Regions from separate parts of the Clostridium sp. SHJSY1 genome, predicted to be linked through region 1. Evidence: a T-box and tRNA genes for the amino acid it is inferred to sense, from the RefSeq annotation. Region 1 holds a T-box; the other holds one or more tRNA genes.
What was found. A T-box is a leader RNA that pairs with one kind of tRNA and senses whether it is charged. The one in region 1 lies ahead of thrS (threonine--tRNA ligase), so its partner is inferred to be a tRNA-Thr.

Region 1 (7,946 bases):
TTTATTTTTAACCTCAATAGCAATTCTATCTATTAATTCATCTAAATAAATATTTCCCTCATCACCATTTTTTCTGCTTCTTAGTGAAATCATCTTTTCTTTTTCTTCTTTTTCTCCGACCACAATGATATAAGGAATTCTCTCATTTCTAGCTTCTCTTATCTTATAACCTATCTTTTCACTTCTATAATCCATTTCAACTTTTATTCCATTTAAGCTTAACTTATTCCTAATCTCTTCTGAATAATTATTGAATTTATCTGATATAGGAAGGATTTTTGCCTGTACTGGAGCAAGCCATGTTGGGAATTTTCCTGCAAAATGTTCTATTAATATTCCTATAAATCTTTCTATACTTCCAAAGATTACTCTATGAATAACTATTGGCCTATGCTTTTCTCCATCACTTCCTATATAATCTAATTCAAACCTTTGTGGTAGTTGGAAATCTAATTGTATAGTTCCACATTGCCAAGTTCTGCCTAAGCTATCTTCAAGATGAAAATCTATCTTTGGACCATAAAATGCTCCATCACCTTCATTTATTTTATAATCTAAATCTAGTTCATCTAAAGCACCTTTTAGAGACTCTTCTGCTAGATTCCAATCTTCATCACTTCCCATTGAATCCTCTGGTCTTGTAGAAAGTTCTATATTATATTTGAAGCCAAGCATAGAATACACCTTGTCTATAAGATCTACAACACCTTTAATTTCTGATTTTATCTGCTCTGGCAACATAAAAATATGTGCATCATCTTGAGTAAATGCCCTAACTCTCATAAGTCCATGAAGTGCTCCTGAAAGTTCATGTCTGTGAACCCTTCCAAGCTCCCCGACTCTCATTGGAAAATCTCTGTAGGAATGAGCTTCTGATTTATAAACAAGCATTCCTCCTGGACAGTTCATTGGTTTTAATGCAAATTCTTCTTCATCAATCATAGAAGTGTACATATTTTCCTTGTAATGATACCAATGTCCTGATGTTTCCCATAATTTTTTATTAAGCATAATTGGTGTTTCTACTTCAACATAACCTGCTTCATAATGAAGTTTTCTCCAAAAATCTATTAAAGTATTTTTAAGTACAACTCCTTTAGGTAAGAAAAATGGAAATCCTGGTCCTTCATTCATAAATGTAAATAGCTTTAACTCTTTACCTAACTTTCTGTGGTCTCTCTTTTTGGCTTCTTCTAAATTATGAAGATGAGTTTCTAGCTTTTCTTTATTTTCAAATGCTACTCCATAAACCCTTTGAAGCATCTTGTTATTTTCATTTCCTCTCCAATATGCTCCAGCTACACTTGTTAACTTAAACGCTTTTACATATTTTGTAGATGGAATATGTGGCCCTCTACATAAGTCTATGAAATCCCCTTGTTTATATAGTGAAATTTTTTCACTTTTTGACAAATCATTAATAAGTTCTACCTTATAAGGTTCATTTCTTTCTTCCATTAATTTTATAGCTTCTTCTCTTGAAACCTCTATTCTTTCAAACTTAAGTTTTTCATTTATTATAAGGTTCATTTCTTTTTCTATTTTTTCTAAGTCTTCAGTTGTTAATGGAGTATCTATATCAAAATCATAGTAAAATCCCTTATCTATAGCTGGTCCTATAGCAAGTTTTGAATCTTTATATAATCTTTTAACTGCTTGTGCTAGAATATGAGAGGTAGAATGTCTTATAACTTCAACAACTTCTTCATTATCTGTTGTTAAAATGTTTACCTCATCATTGTTTTCTAATTTGTGATTTAAATCTACTAAGGTTTTATTAACTTCCCCTACTACTGCAGATTTTCCTAAATTTCTACTTATGGAATTTGCAAGATCAAGTATGCTTGAATTATCTTCCACTTCTTTTACTGACCCATCTTTAAGTTTTACTTTAATCATAATTTTCTACCTCCTATTTAAATTTTTTCATAAAAAAAGCACCCATCCCAAAAATCTTGGGACGAATGCAATATATCCGTGGTTCCACCCAAATTGAATTAACATAATTCAATTCATCTCTAACATTTTTAACGGCTTTCACCGATGACATTTCACTAAAACTAGCTAATAAATCATAGTTCCAGGGTAGTTTTTCTCATAGTCATATTTGGAAATACTCTCAGCCGACGATATTTCCTCTCTGAAAACTGTATTCTATAATACTTTTCCCTATCATCACTTATTTTTATATTTTATTTTTAAGTTATGTGCACAAACTTATTAGAATTTATTATAGTACTCTTAGTATATTTTGTAAATAACTTTTTTAATAAGATAACTATTATAAAACGTCAAACATTTGTTCTTTTGTCAAATTTTATTAAATTATATATACTAATGTTTAAGGGGGTATACATGAATTATTTAATTTTAAAAATGAAATAATCAGATTTAAATCAATTATCAAAATAATATATTGGGGTTTTATAAGGGGGCATAAATGAATATTTTTAAAACATATAAAGGATTACCTAAAAGTATATATGCACTATTTTTTGTGCAAGTAATCAATAGATTAGGTGATTTTGTATTTCCATTTTTATCTTTACTTTTATCAGATAAACTTAACTTTTCTTACACAGCAACAGGTTTAGTAGTAACCATAACTTCACTAGTTCAAATACCTTCCTCAATATTAGGCGGAAGGCTTGCTGATTTAATCAGCCGAAAAAAAATATACTTGGTTGGACAGGGAGTTGCTGCTTTAGCTGTTTTCATTTGTGGAATAATAAATAACTCATACATAATTGTTGTTCTTCTAATAACTTCAGCTTTTTTCAATGGTTTTGTTAGACCGACTATATCTGCTGTGATGGCTGATGTATTAACTTCTGAAAACAGACAAATAGGTAATTCTCTGAGTTACCTTGGAATAAATATTGGAGTCTCTTTAGGGCCAATAATTGCAGGATTTTTATTTGAAAACTATTTGACACTCCTCTTCATTTTAGATGCTGTATCTTCATTTGTAGCTGTAATGATTTTTTATATCTTCATTGAAGAGACAAAACCTAAAGAAGGCAATAATGAAATTGTTAATTTAAATGAAAAAGAAGAATCTGGCAATCTAATTCAAGTACTTTTAAAAAAGCCAAACCTTACTTTCTTTTTAATAATTAGCATGTTCTATAGTTTTGCTTATAGCCAAATAAATTTTTCTATGCCAATGACTCTAAATGAAGTATTTAAATCAGATGGAGCTAAATTTTTTGGATATTTAATAAGTGTTAATGCTATAACTGTAGTGTTTTTGACAGTTGTAATCATTAATATAACAAAAAAATTCAAATCTCTTTTTAATATCATTTTTGCTGGAATCTTTTATGCTATAGGTTTTGGAATGATAGGATTAATAGGAAGTTCTTTTTTACTTTTTATTATTTCCACTGTTCTTTGGTCTATTGGTGAAATTTTATCCTCAACAAATAATGGAGTCTATATAGCAAATAATAGTCCTATGAATTTTAGAGCAAGAATTAGCGCCGTTTACAACATAAGTAAATCTTTAGCTGCAGCCTTTGGAACATCTACACTTGGAAAATTTATAGATAATTATGGTGTTAGCCATGTTTGGACTTTGATTTTTATAACAACAACTATCGGTGTAGGTTTTATGATAGCTCTACATCTATATAACTTAAGAAATATTAAAAAGCAAATAATTAGTGGTGAAACATTTTATTAATTATGATGTCCTAGCCTTAAATGGTCCTTTGAATACTTTTGGGTGGATAACTATATCTATGTATTAGTTACTTTGCCCCTTAGTGTTCTTTTTAACATAAATGTTGCAATTTTAGCCTCTATATGTACTCTCCTAAATTTTTAATATCATAGTTTTTAAAGAAACTATTTTCTTTCATTAAGTTAGTAACTATGGTCATATAATTAATTGTTTTATCAATGAAAAATAAGATAAACCAACTTAGGTACTGCCTCAAATATTTAGTCCCAATTCCACAAAAACAAAGCATCCATTCATTTAAATTTCTTCTTAAATATTTTATTCTTTCATCAGCTTTAACTTCAATTTTCTCCAATTCCTTATTATGATTATTTGCAACTAATTGTAAATATCTATCTCCATAAGAAGTAATATATGATTGTCTCTCTACTTTAGAATATATTTTTTCCTCAAACTTTTTTAAATTCCATGTTCTTTTGCATATAGGTAATGACAATAAAACATCATTAATTCCACTAGCTGCCACTATCCAAATATCCTCTCTTTCTGAAGTTTCAATATTCCTACATCCTTTAAAATTCTCTTTCATTACAGACTTTCCAAACTGCACATTTTCTAAAAGTTTAACATTTTCAAAATCATTAATCATACTATTTAGAACTTTATGTCTCCAATAAAATGCAGTTACTATACTTATTTCAAGTTTTTTTGCACAATATTTCAAAGTTCTTTTCTCCATCATAAGTTCTATAAATTCAATCCACTTTTTTGCATTCTTTTTTGAATAGCTCCAAACTGATTTCGTAGTTTGTGAAAATGTTTTTGTGCATTCATTATTTTTACATTTAAATCTCTGTATTCCTTTGTATTTCCCATATTTCATATAATTTTTGCAGCCACAATGTGGACAACATTTTATTTCTCTATTTTTATATAAATTTCTTTTTATCATTGCCCCTATTTCATTATTTAACATTTCTAAATTTTCATCTACTTGTATCAAGATTATCACCTCATCTTAATACTATCCCTTTTTTAATTTTCTAATCACTACCAACATTTCTATTAAAAAGATTCTTATAGTGGATTCCTATAAACAATTCCAAAAGGATATTAGAAAGTGTGTTAAGAAAATCTCGAGTATTGCCTATATCTACCATAAAATATACTTTTCTATTTCTAAAGCTACTCCATCATTTTGTACTGTATCTGTTACTTTTTTAGCATAACTCTTTACATAATTATCAGCATTCCCCATAGCTATTCCACAGCCTACAGTAGATAACATTTCAATGTCATTTTTTCCATCACCAAAAGCATAACTATTTTCTAAAGGAATATTTAAATAATCTAGTACCTTTAATATTCCTGAAGCTTTTGAATTTGTTTTTGAATATATTTCAAAATAACCATGTTTTTCATCATGAATATAATTATATTCCTCATTTCCTAATGATGTACAATATTCTATGCCTTCTTTATCTTTGCATAATAATTCAATTTTATATATATCTAACTCTTCATAATTATAATTACCTTCTAGATACTTTTTGCCTATACTGTAGCAATCATAAAATGAATGTAATTTTTCATAGTCATCTTTTATATACGAATATTTTTCTCCAAGCAAGCTATATTCAATATTAAGTCTTTCAAAATTATATATTAACTCTTTTATAAAGTCTTTCTTTATAGACTCTTTATATATGCATTTTTCTTTAACCTTCACATATGCTCCATTGTTAAGTACAAAACCATCAAATCCAAAGTTATATAAAGCTTCATTTAAAAAAGCATATGGTCTACCTGATGCAACAAAAACATAGTTTCCTTTTGCTTGTAGTGCTCGTATAGCATTTTTTACTCTAGGAGTAATATCTGCAATTCCATTTAAACAATCTAATAAAGTTCCATCAATATCAAAAAATACTGCTTTTTTCATAATTTTCTCTCCTAACAATTTCATTCTTATTTAATACTATTCATTACCATTTGTTTTCATTCTAAACTACTCATTCTCATTAGTCAATAAACTTGATTGCATTGTAATATTTAAATTGTTAGAATAGAAAGAAATGAGAACAAATAGGAGGGAACTATGTTTATTGAAGAAAGACGCAAACAAATATTAGATATATTAGAAATAGAAGGCAAAGTATTAGTAAAAGATTTAAGTATCCAATTTAATGTAAGCGAAAGTATGATTAGGAAAGATCTTCAGTTCTTAGAAAAGAATAATTTACTACAACGTGCTTATGGTGGTGCTATTAATATAAAACGTACTATATCAAATGCTGAAACTTTTATTACACGAGTTGAAAAAAATACTGACTTAAAGGAAATTGTTGCTAAAAAAGCATATGATTTAATAAATGATGGTGATACAATTTTTTTAGATCCATCAAGTATTTCTTACCTTCTTGCAAAGCTAATTCTGCAAAATAATAGAAATATTACTTTAATAACAAATATGATTGAAATCTCTTCACTGCTTCATACTGATTTGAAAACATATATTATTTTTATAGGTGGAGACTACAACTCTTTTGTGGGTGGAAATATAGGTTCTCATTCTATTGCACAAATTAAACTTTATCGTTGCAACAAATCATTTATTGGTTGTAATGGAATTGATCTTAAAGATGGCAGCGTTAGTACTGGTTTATCTGAAGATGCAGGAACTAAAAGAGTAATTATGGACATATCTAAAGAATTGTATTTAATGACTACAAATGAAAAATTTAATCTTGATGGAATATTCAATTTTTCCAACATCAATGATTTCAATAGTATAATTACAGAGACTGAACCACCTGATACTGTAATCACTTTACTTAAGGAATATGATGTGAATTTAATATAAAGTTTCTTACTATCACATAATATTAATAGTGTTATTGTACAATAAAAAACCTATGCTTGTATAAAACTTCAGCATAGGTTTTGTTATGATGTTTCTCTCTTTTATCTATTTAAAATTCTCTTTTTACTGATTTATTTAACTAAATCTATACTATCTAGTTTCCATTGATACTTTTTATTTTCTTTGTCATAAGTAGGCTCAATTGTACATTTGATATTCTTTACGGCTCCATCAACAGTGATTGTACCTTCATAGATTTTATCAAACATTTTACTTCCTTCACTTTCTTTTCCCATACTATATGTGTTTGACATGTCAACCGTTATCTGTTTGCTATCTACCTTATATTTAAGCATATCTTTCTTTATTGAATCAGCATTTATATTTGACAATTCTAATGATCCTATATTAACTTCAACTTTTGAATTATAACTTTTATCAAATGCCAAATCTAGATTAACTACACCTGAAAATTTTATTTTACTTATATCTCCACTTGTAGCTTCTCCCTCAATTTCAGCTCTTATAGTTTTCTCATATTCCATAAAATTCTTTACTTTTAAATCTGTTATATTCTCTTTATCTATAATAATATATTCAGTAGAATCATAGCTTCCTGTTTTGTATTTATATGGAAAATTTGCTCCCTTTTCAAATGCAGTCATTACAAACTTCTTCTTATCTTCATCGCTTATATTATCCACAATCTTTTCTTTATCAATAACTTTAGTTTCTAAGCTACTATCGCTAAGCTTCCATTTCCCTGTTTCTAAGTCAAATTTAGCATCAAAATTAGCTAAAACTGTAGCTTCAACTACTCCATTAGATAATTCCATTTTAGCAGTTCCAGACTTCTTATTACCTTCACCATCAATATTAATATCTTTTATGTCTTTTAATAATCCTTTTTTTAAATCAATACTGTCATAGTTATAACTAATTTTTGTATTTTTTAATAATTCTTTTATACTATCATTTAAATCAACCTTAGGTTCAATTTTATCAACATTAGAATTTCTTATAGCTCTAAATAGCCACTTACTATTGTTTTTATCATAATTTAATTCATAACTAATATCAGCTTCAACTGTTGCATTATCAATATCCAAATAAAGTTTACCTTCAATTTTATCATTTATTTTCTTTTCAGATGTTCTTGATGTAATTTCTAAAGATTTAATTTCATCACTCTTAATTTCATGATAATCTCCATCAATCATTATACTTTGTCCAATTAAGTATTGTTGTAACTTTTCCTTACCTACAGGCATTCCTTTAATGAAATTAAACACAAATACACCAATGATTGCAATTAATATAACAACTGCTCCAATTGCTGCAGCAATCTTATTTTTTAATAAACTATTTTTCATTTTATCTCTATATACAGGAAGTTCT
Region 2 (7,946 bases), on a different contig from region 1:
TTACACTTAATTCTAAAGCTTCTGCTGGATTGTATAAAGTATTCTTATCTATTAACTTTGCACTTTCAACATATTTCTTTCCCATTAATAAGCCTCCTTTGTGGTAATAACGGTCTTGACCTCCCACGATTTTATGAATTACTCTTCAATAGTTACGCCCATACTTCTTGCTGTTCCTTCGATCATGCTCATAGCAGTTTCAATTGTTGCAGCATTTAAGTCTGGCATTTTTAATTCTGCGATCTTCTTAACTTGATCCTTAGTTAACTTACCAACTTTAGTTCTGTTAGGCACTCCTGAACCACTTTCTAATCCTAATTCCTTCTTGATTAGAACTGCAGCTGGAGGAGTCTTTAATATGAAACTAAAAGATCTATCTTGGTATACTGTAATTACTACCGGTATTATTAATCCCGCTTGATTTGCAGTCTTAGCATTAAACTCCTTACAGAATCCCATTATGTTCACCCCATGTTGACCCAATGCTGGTCCAACTGGTGGTGCTGGTGTTGCTTTACCCGCAGCAAGTTGAAGTTTGATCATTCCAGTTACTTTCTTAGCCATTGTTATTCCTCCTATACTGTGGTGATTACGGACTTTAAAGTCCTCCCACTTAATTAAAAACCAGTTATATAATATAATTATTAAACTAATTTATCAACTTGATTAAAGTCTAGTTCAGCTAGAGTTTCTCTACCGAACATATCCACTGACGCCTTAATTTTACGTTTTTCAAGGTTAATCTCTTGCACTATTGCAACAAACTCCCTTAAAGGTCCCGAAATCACTCTAACGCTTTCCCCTACCTCTAAGTCTACATCTTCAGGAAGTTCTACAACCCCCATAGATTCAATCTCTTCATCGGTAAGAGGAACCGGCTTAGATCCAGGCCCAACAAACCCTGTCACTCCTCTAGTATTTCTTACAACATACCAAGATTCGTCTGACATAAACATTTTAACCAACACATATCCTGGAAATTTTTTCTTTAAAGTGACTTTTTGTTTACCATCTTTTTCTTCAATTACTTCTTCCATAGGAACTTGAAGATCTAACAATAAATCTTGAAGATTTCTATTTTCTACAATCTTCTCAATACTAGCCTTAACTTTGTTTTCATATCCTGAATATGTATGTACTACATACCATCTTGCTCTTTCACTCATATTTGTCTGGTGAAATTCCACCTAAACCTCCCTTACTTAAGTTTCAAAATCACTTCAAAGAGGTTTTGAAAAATATAATCGAATCCGCCAACCATAATTATATAAATTATGGAGACTACAGCAACAGCAATAAATGCTTTTTTGGTTTCTTTGTTAGTAGGCCAAGTTATTCTTTTCACTTCTGCCTTCATTTCTCTAAAAAATTTCAATATTCCGCCTTTTTTAGCGTTACTCTCAATTTTTGCACTACTGTTTACAGCCATTTCTCTCACATCCTTAAATTTAGTAAGTCTGTGTCTCTACTCAATCGCCAATTATTTTGTTTCTCTATGAAGAGTGTGCTTCTTACAAAATTTACAATACTTCTGCATTTCCATTCTGTCTGGGTTGTTCTTTTTATTCTTCATTGAGTTATAATTTCTTTGTTTACACTCTGTGCATGCTAAAGTTATCTTTACTCTCACGGGTCTGCACCTCCAGTTATTCATATATATTTAAGAGACAATACTCTTAACACTTCAACTAATTACGTAATTGTGAGTTACTTTTCCACATTAACATAAAAGTCACATACTGTCAATATGTTGTCTCTTTTCAAAGGACTAGGCATCAATACCCAGTCCTTAAAAATCAAGTAAATTATTCCACTATGCTAGTAACAACACCTGATCCTACTGTTCTTCCACCTTCTCTTATAGCAAATCTTAATCCTTCATCCATTGCTACTTGAGTTATTAATTCAACATTCATATCTATGTGATCTCCTGGCATTACCATTTCCATTCCTTCTGGTAACTTAATTGATCCTGTTACGTCTGTTGTTCTGAAATAGAATTGTGGTCTATATCCATCAAAGAATGGTGTATGTCTTCCACCTTCTTCTTTTTTAAGTACGTATACTTGACCTACGAACTTGCTATGTGGGTGTACTGATCCTGGCTTAGAGATTACTTGACCTCTTTCAATATCAGTTCTTTGTACACCTCTTAATAATGCTCCTATGTTATCCCCTGCTTGAGCATCATCTAGTAACTTTCTGAACATTTCTATTCCTGTTACTACTACCTTCTTCTTTTCTTCACTTAATCCTACGATTTCTACTTCGTCTCCTACGTGAAGAATTCCTCTTTCTACTCTTCCAGTCGCAACTGTTCCTCTACCTGTGATAGTGAATACATCTTCGATTGGCATTAAGAAAGGCTTATCTGTTGCTCTTTCTGGAGTTGGGATATAGCTATCTACTGCATCCATTAGTTCCATTATACATTTTGTTGCTTCTTCATCTGTTGGGTTTTCTAATGCTTTTAATGCTGATCCTGTTACTACCGGAATATCATCTCCTGGGAAGTTGTATTCGCTTAATAATTCTCTAACTTCCATTTCTACTAATTCTAATAATTCTGGATCATCTACCATATCTGCTTTGTTTAAGAATACTACGATATAGTCAACACCAACTCTTGATGCTAGTAGTATATGTTCTCTTGTTTGAGGCATTGGTCCATCTGCTGCTGAACATACTAGGATTGCTCCATCCATTTGTGCTGCTCCTGTAATCATGTTCTTAACATAGTCAGCATGTCCTGGACAGTCAACGTGCGCATAGTGTCTGTTATCTGTTTGATATTCAACATGTGCTGTGTTGATTGTAATTCCTCTTTCTTTCTCTTCTGGTGCTTTATCTATTGATGCATAATCAAATGCTTCAGCATACCCTTTCTTTGCTAATACTGTTGTAATAGCTGCTGTTAATGTTGTCTTACCGTGGTCTACGTGACCAATTGTTCCAATATTTACGTGTGGTTTACTTCTTTCGAATTTTTCCTTTGCCATTGTAAAATTCCTCCTTCTATTTGTTGATAAACTTTGCCTAGCGTTTTGTTTAAATTTTGGAGCTCACGATCGGGATTGAACCGACGACCTCCGCCTTACCAAGGCGACGCTCTACCGACTGAGCTACGTGAGCACTCGTATATTAATTTTTTCTCAATATACCAATTATAAAGTTTACTATCAATCATTTTATTTGTCAATAAAAAATACTACTTTAAATCTAAGCATTTCTCCAATTTTCTTTTAACTCTTTGCAATGCATTATCTATAGATTTTGCATGTCTATCCAAATCACATGCAATTTCTTGATATGACTTCCCATCTAAATAGGACGTAAGCACTTCTAGTTCTAGTTCTGATAACACCTTGGCAATTTCACTTTCTATATGCTCCATCTGTTCTTGACTTATTATTAACTCTTCAGGATTAGTTATTTTAAATCCAGCAAGCACATCTAATAAGGTTCTTTCAGACTCTTCTTCATATATAGGTTTGTTAAGTGAAACATATGTATTTAAAGGTATGTGTTTTTGCCTAGTTGCAGTTTTGATAGCTGTAATAATTTGTCTTGTCACACATAGCTCAGCAAAAGCCCTAAACGATGTAAGTTTATCAGGTTTAAAGTCTCTTATAGCCTTATATAACCCTATCATTCCTTCTTGATATATATCCTCTTTATCTGCACCTATTAAGAAGTAAGATTTAGCCTTTGCTTTAACAAAATTCTCATACTTTGTAATAAGATATTCTTGAGCTCTAGCATTCCCATCTTTAGCTTCCAATACAATTTCTTCATCTAATTTTTCTTCAAATTCCGAATAATTACCCATTGAATATCTCTTATCGTACACTGCTCCCCCTCCGAACTATGTCAATTACAATCTAAATTATACTCTACCTAAATCTCTCAAGTCAAACTATTTCAACTATTCACTTGCTTCTACGAATTTTTTCAAGCTTTTGTACTATATCCCCATCTAAATTGTCTTGCAAATGATTTTTGTTTAATATCCCATCCTTTGATGTTCGTTTCCTTATTCTATGTTCTGTAGACATAACTTCATTATAAAATTCTAAGGATGCAATCCTAACAGCACCTCTTTGAAATATAGTTTGTTGTTCTAACCAATCTGAAGTAACAACATAAACCTCATATCTTCTACCTAAATTATGGACCTCTCTCTCTATATAACTATCTGCCGTTTCTCCATCCTTTGTAAAGATTATAGATAGATTTTTATTTACATTTTCCTTATTTTCAATATTTCCTGCAACCTTATGCCCATCAAATACCACTATAATTTTTGAGTCATTATACGATCCATAATTATGCAATATATTAATCAATTTTAACCTTCGCCCATCAAAGCTATCATTTTTTCCTTCTTTTAGATTAGGCCAACTATTTAAGACATTATATCCATCTATAAAAAATATCTTCATGGAGTCCCCCTTTTGAATTTACTTCAATCTTCCCTTTAGTATTTCATACATAATTATACCACCAGCAACAGATGCATTTAAAGAGTTAATCTTGCCCACCATAGGTATTTTAATTAGTTTGTCACACTTTTTCAAAGTTAATTTCGAAATACCTCTTCCTTCACTTCCTATGATAATTGCACAAGGGCCTGAAAAGTCTACTTCATAACTATATTCTTCTCCAGTTATATCCGCTCCATACACCCATATACCGCTTTCTTTAAGCTCTTCAATAGCCGCATTAATATTAGTAACCTTTGACACCTTTACATGTTCTATAGCCCCAACAGATGACTTATATACTGTTGCTGTAACACCTACATTCCTTCTCTTTGGAATTATTATTCCATGAACTCCACATAACTCTGCAGTTCTTATTATCGATCCTAGATTATGAGGATCTTCAATTTCATCTAAAATCACTATAAATGGTGCTTCTCCTTTTTTCTTTGCATATTCTAATATATCATTAACTTCACAATACTCATATGAAGTTACTCTTGCAATAACACCTTGATGAACAGCTCCATCACTCATTAAATCCAACTTTTTTCTATCAACCTCTTTAATTACTAGCTTCTTCTCTTTTGCTATTTTAAGTATTGTATTGATTGATCCTTCCATAGAACCTTTGTATACATAAATACACTCTATAGTTCTATTTCCTTTGACAACTTCCATAACTGCATTTCTTCCAATAATTAAATCTTCTCTTTCTTCTCGATCATCTCTTTTTTTAAGATTTCCTCTTATATGTTTTTCCTTTACTTTCTTATCCACAAAAGTACCTCCTACCATGCTATATATCTATACTTATACTCTTTTCTAATATAAATTTTAATCTATCACTATCTCCAATTAAATATAGGTAACCTATTAAAGCTTCAAATCCCGTTGCAACTCTATAATCTCTAACATTAGCATTCTTAGGTACTGTAGCTGATTTTGCATTTCTACCTCTTTTAAATATATACCCTTCTTCTTCTGTTAGTGTATCCTCTATTTCATGCATTATTAAAGATTGACTTTTAGCCTTTACAAAACTTATAGCTTTTACATGCATTTTATGCGCTGATAAACTTGTATTTGAAGATAATATATAATTTCTTATAAAAACCTCATATACCCCATCTCCAATCAGTGCTAGTTGGAGTGGATTAAATTGCTTTGCCTCATCTCTTGAAAATTCTCTAACTCTTAAATCATCTAACATTTTATTCTCCTCTAAATAAGGGTTGCAAAACTTTGCAACCCTTAAAATGTTTTTGTTAAACTTTTTTCCACCTTACACCTTGAGGGGTATCTTCTAATACAATTCCTCTAGCTTTTAAATCATCTCTAATCTTATCTGCTAATGCAAAGTTCTTATCTTTCCTAGCTTGCTGTCTTTGTTCTATTAATTCTTCTATTTCATCTTCTATACTTACTTTGGTCGTATTTTGAAGTATTCCTAAAGGCTTTCCTAATTCTCTTATTAATTCTAAAGCCTTAATTATTAATTCTTTTGATGAATCTATTGAAACATTAGTATTTATATCCTTTGATAACTCAAATAATACAGTTATTGCATCTGCAGTATTAAAATCATCATCCATCTTTTCAATATATTTTTCTCTATACTTATCTAAAGATTCAAGATATTTTGCTTCTTCATCACTTATCTTTTCTATATATACTTCTTCCAAAAGATTTTCTAATATTCCAATTGTATTGTATAACCTTTCTATGGAAGCCTTAGCTGAATCAAGTAAGTCTTTACTAAAATTAATTTGTATTCTATAGTGAGCTAATAACATGAAAAATCTAATTACATCTGCATCATATTCTTTTAACACATCTCTAGCAGTAAAAAAATTATTTAAAGACTTAGACATTTTTCTATTGTCAACATTTATATATGCAGAATGCATCCAATAATTAGCAAATGTTTTCCCTGTTAATGCTTCACTTTGTGCAATTTCATTTTCATGATGTGGAAAAGATAAATCCATTCCACCAGCATGAATATCTATTGTATCACCTAATATTTTTTTAGCCATACACGAGCATTCTATATGCCATCCTGGTCTTCCTGCTCCCCAAGGACTTTTCCAAGCTGGTTCTCCTGGTTTTTGTGCTTTCCAGATTGCAAAATCCATCGGATCCCTTTTACGTTCATCTACGCTTATTCTTGCTCCTGCTTGTAAATCGTCCAAATTTTGTCCTGATAATTTTCCATATGATTCAAACTTCTTTGTATTAAAATATACATCACCATCAACTTCATATGCATATCCTTTTTCAATCAATTCACTTACAAATTTAATTATTTCATCAATATAATCTGTAGCTCTTGGATTAACTGTAGCTCTTTCTATATTTAAGGCATCTGCATCCTTGTAGTATTCATCAATATACCTATCTCCAACCTCTTTTACTGAAGTACTCTCATCATTTGCTTTATTAATCATCTTATCATCTATATCAGTAAAATTTTGCACAAAGTCTACCTTGTATCCTCTATATTCAAAATATCTTCTTATGGTATCAAATACGATAAATGTTCTACCATTGCCTATATGAAAAAAGTTATATACAGTAGGCCCACATACATACATCTTCACTTCACCAGGTGTTATAGTCTTAAATTCTTCTTTTTTTCTGGTTAGAGTATTATATATTTTCACTAAACATCCCTCCTAAACTATTTTATTTTTAGGTTGCTTTTTTCAAATTCTACTTTAACTCTTTCACAAACATCTTCAATATTAATTATTTCATTATCCTGACATGTTCTTACTCTAAATTCTACTGTTCCTTCAGTAACCTTCTTACCCACTGTCACTCTCATTGGAATTCCTATTAGCTCTGTATCTTTAAATTTAACTCCTGCTCTTTCATTTCTATCATCCATTACTACTTGTATTCCTAATTCTTTTAACGAATTATATATATTTTCTGCAACTTTCATTTGCTCTTCATCTTTTACATTAACAGGAATTACTGATACATGATATGGCGCTATTGACAATGGCCATATAATTCCGTTTTCATCATTGTGCTGTTCAATAACAGATGCCATTGTTCTTGTTATACCTATTCCATAACATCCCATTATAAAAGGTTTTTCTTTTCCATTTTCATCTATAAACTTAGCATTCATAGATTCAGAATACTTAGTTCCAAGTTTAAATATATGACCAACTTCTGTTCCTCTTGAAATAGTTACTTCTTTACCACATACAGGACACTTTTCTCCTTCTGTTATATTTCTATAATCTCCAATTTCACCTGAAAAATCTCTTTCATAATTAACATTTTCAAGATGGTACCCAGTTTCGTTTGCTCCTACAATAAAATTATACATCTTAGTAACTTCTTCATCTACAAGTATTCTTGAAACTTTTAATCCTATTGGTCCTGCAAAACCAACTGCTGCAGAAGTTGCTCCTGAAACCTCTTCTGCTGTAGCCATATTTAGATTTA

Region 2: it encodes a tRNA-Thr, which carries the amino acid that the T-box ahead of thrS (threonine--tRNA ligase) is inferred to sense. The anticodon was not compared.

The regions. Positions count from the first base shown of each region.
Region 1 covers NZ_JANDMF010000029.1:33,964-41,909, forward strand. The annotation lists gene thrS (threonine--tRNA ligase) at 1-1,899, opposite strand, end outside; T-box leader at 1,954-2,185, opposite strand; gene NNC19_RS13660 (MFS transporter) at 2,441-3,685, shown strand; gene NNC19_RS13665 (hypothetical protein) at 3,804-4,688, opposite strand; gene NNC19_RS13670 (HAD family hydrolase) at 4,839-5,627, opposite strand; gene NNC19_RS13675 (DeoR/GlpR family DNA-binding transcription regulator) at 5,784-6,548, shown strand; gene NNC19_RS13680 (hypothetical protein) at 6,680-7,946, opposite strand, start outside.
Region 2 covers NZ_JANDMF010000030.1:38,458-46,403, forward strand. The annotation lists gene rplA (50S ribosomal protein L1) at 1-85, opposite strand, end outside; gene rplK (50S ribosomal protein L11) at 139-564, opposite strand; gene nusG (transcription termination/antitermination protein NusG) at 645-1,166, opposite strand; gene secE (preprotein translocase subunit SecE) at 1,199-1,429, opposite strand; gene rpmG (50S ribosomal protein L33) at 1,481-1,630, opposite strand; gene tuf (elongation factor Tu) at 1,806-2,999, opposite strand; tRNA gene NNC19_RS14120 (tRNA-Thr) at 3,057-3,132, opposite strand; gene sigH (RNA polymerase sporulation sigma factor SigH) at 3,209-3,829, opposite strand; gene NNC19_RS14130 (NYN domain-containing protein) at 3,930-4,442, opposite strand; gene rlmB (23S rRNA (guanosine(2251)-2'-O)-methyltransferase RlmB) at 4,461-5,261, opposite strand; gene NNC19_RS14140 (ribonuclease III domain-containing protein) at 5,281-5,694, opposite strand; gene cysS (cysteine--tRNA ligase) at 5,750-7,147, opposite strand; gene NNC19_RS14150 (proline--tRNA ligase) at 7,165-7,946, opposite strand, start outside.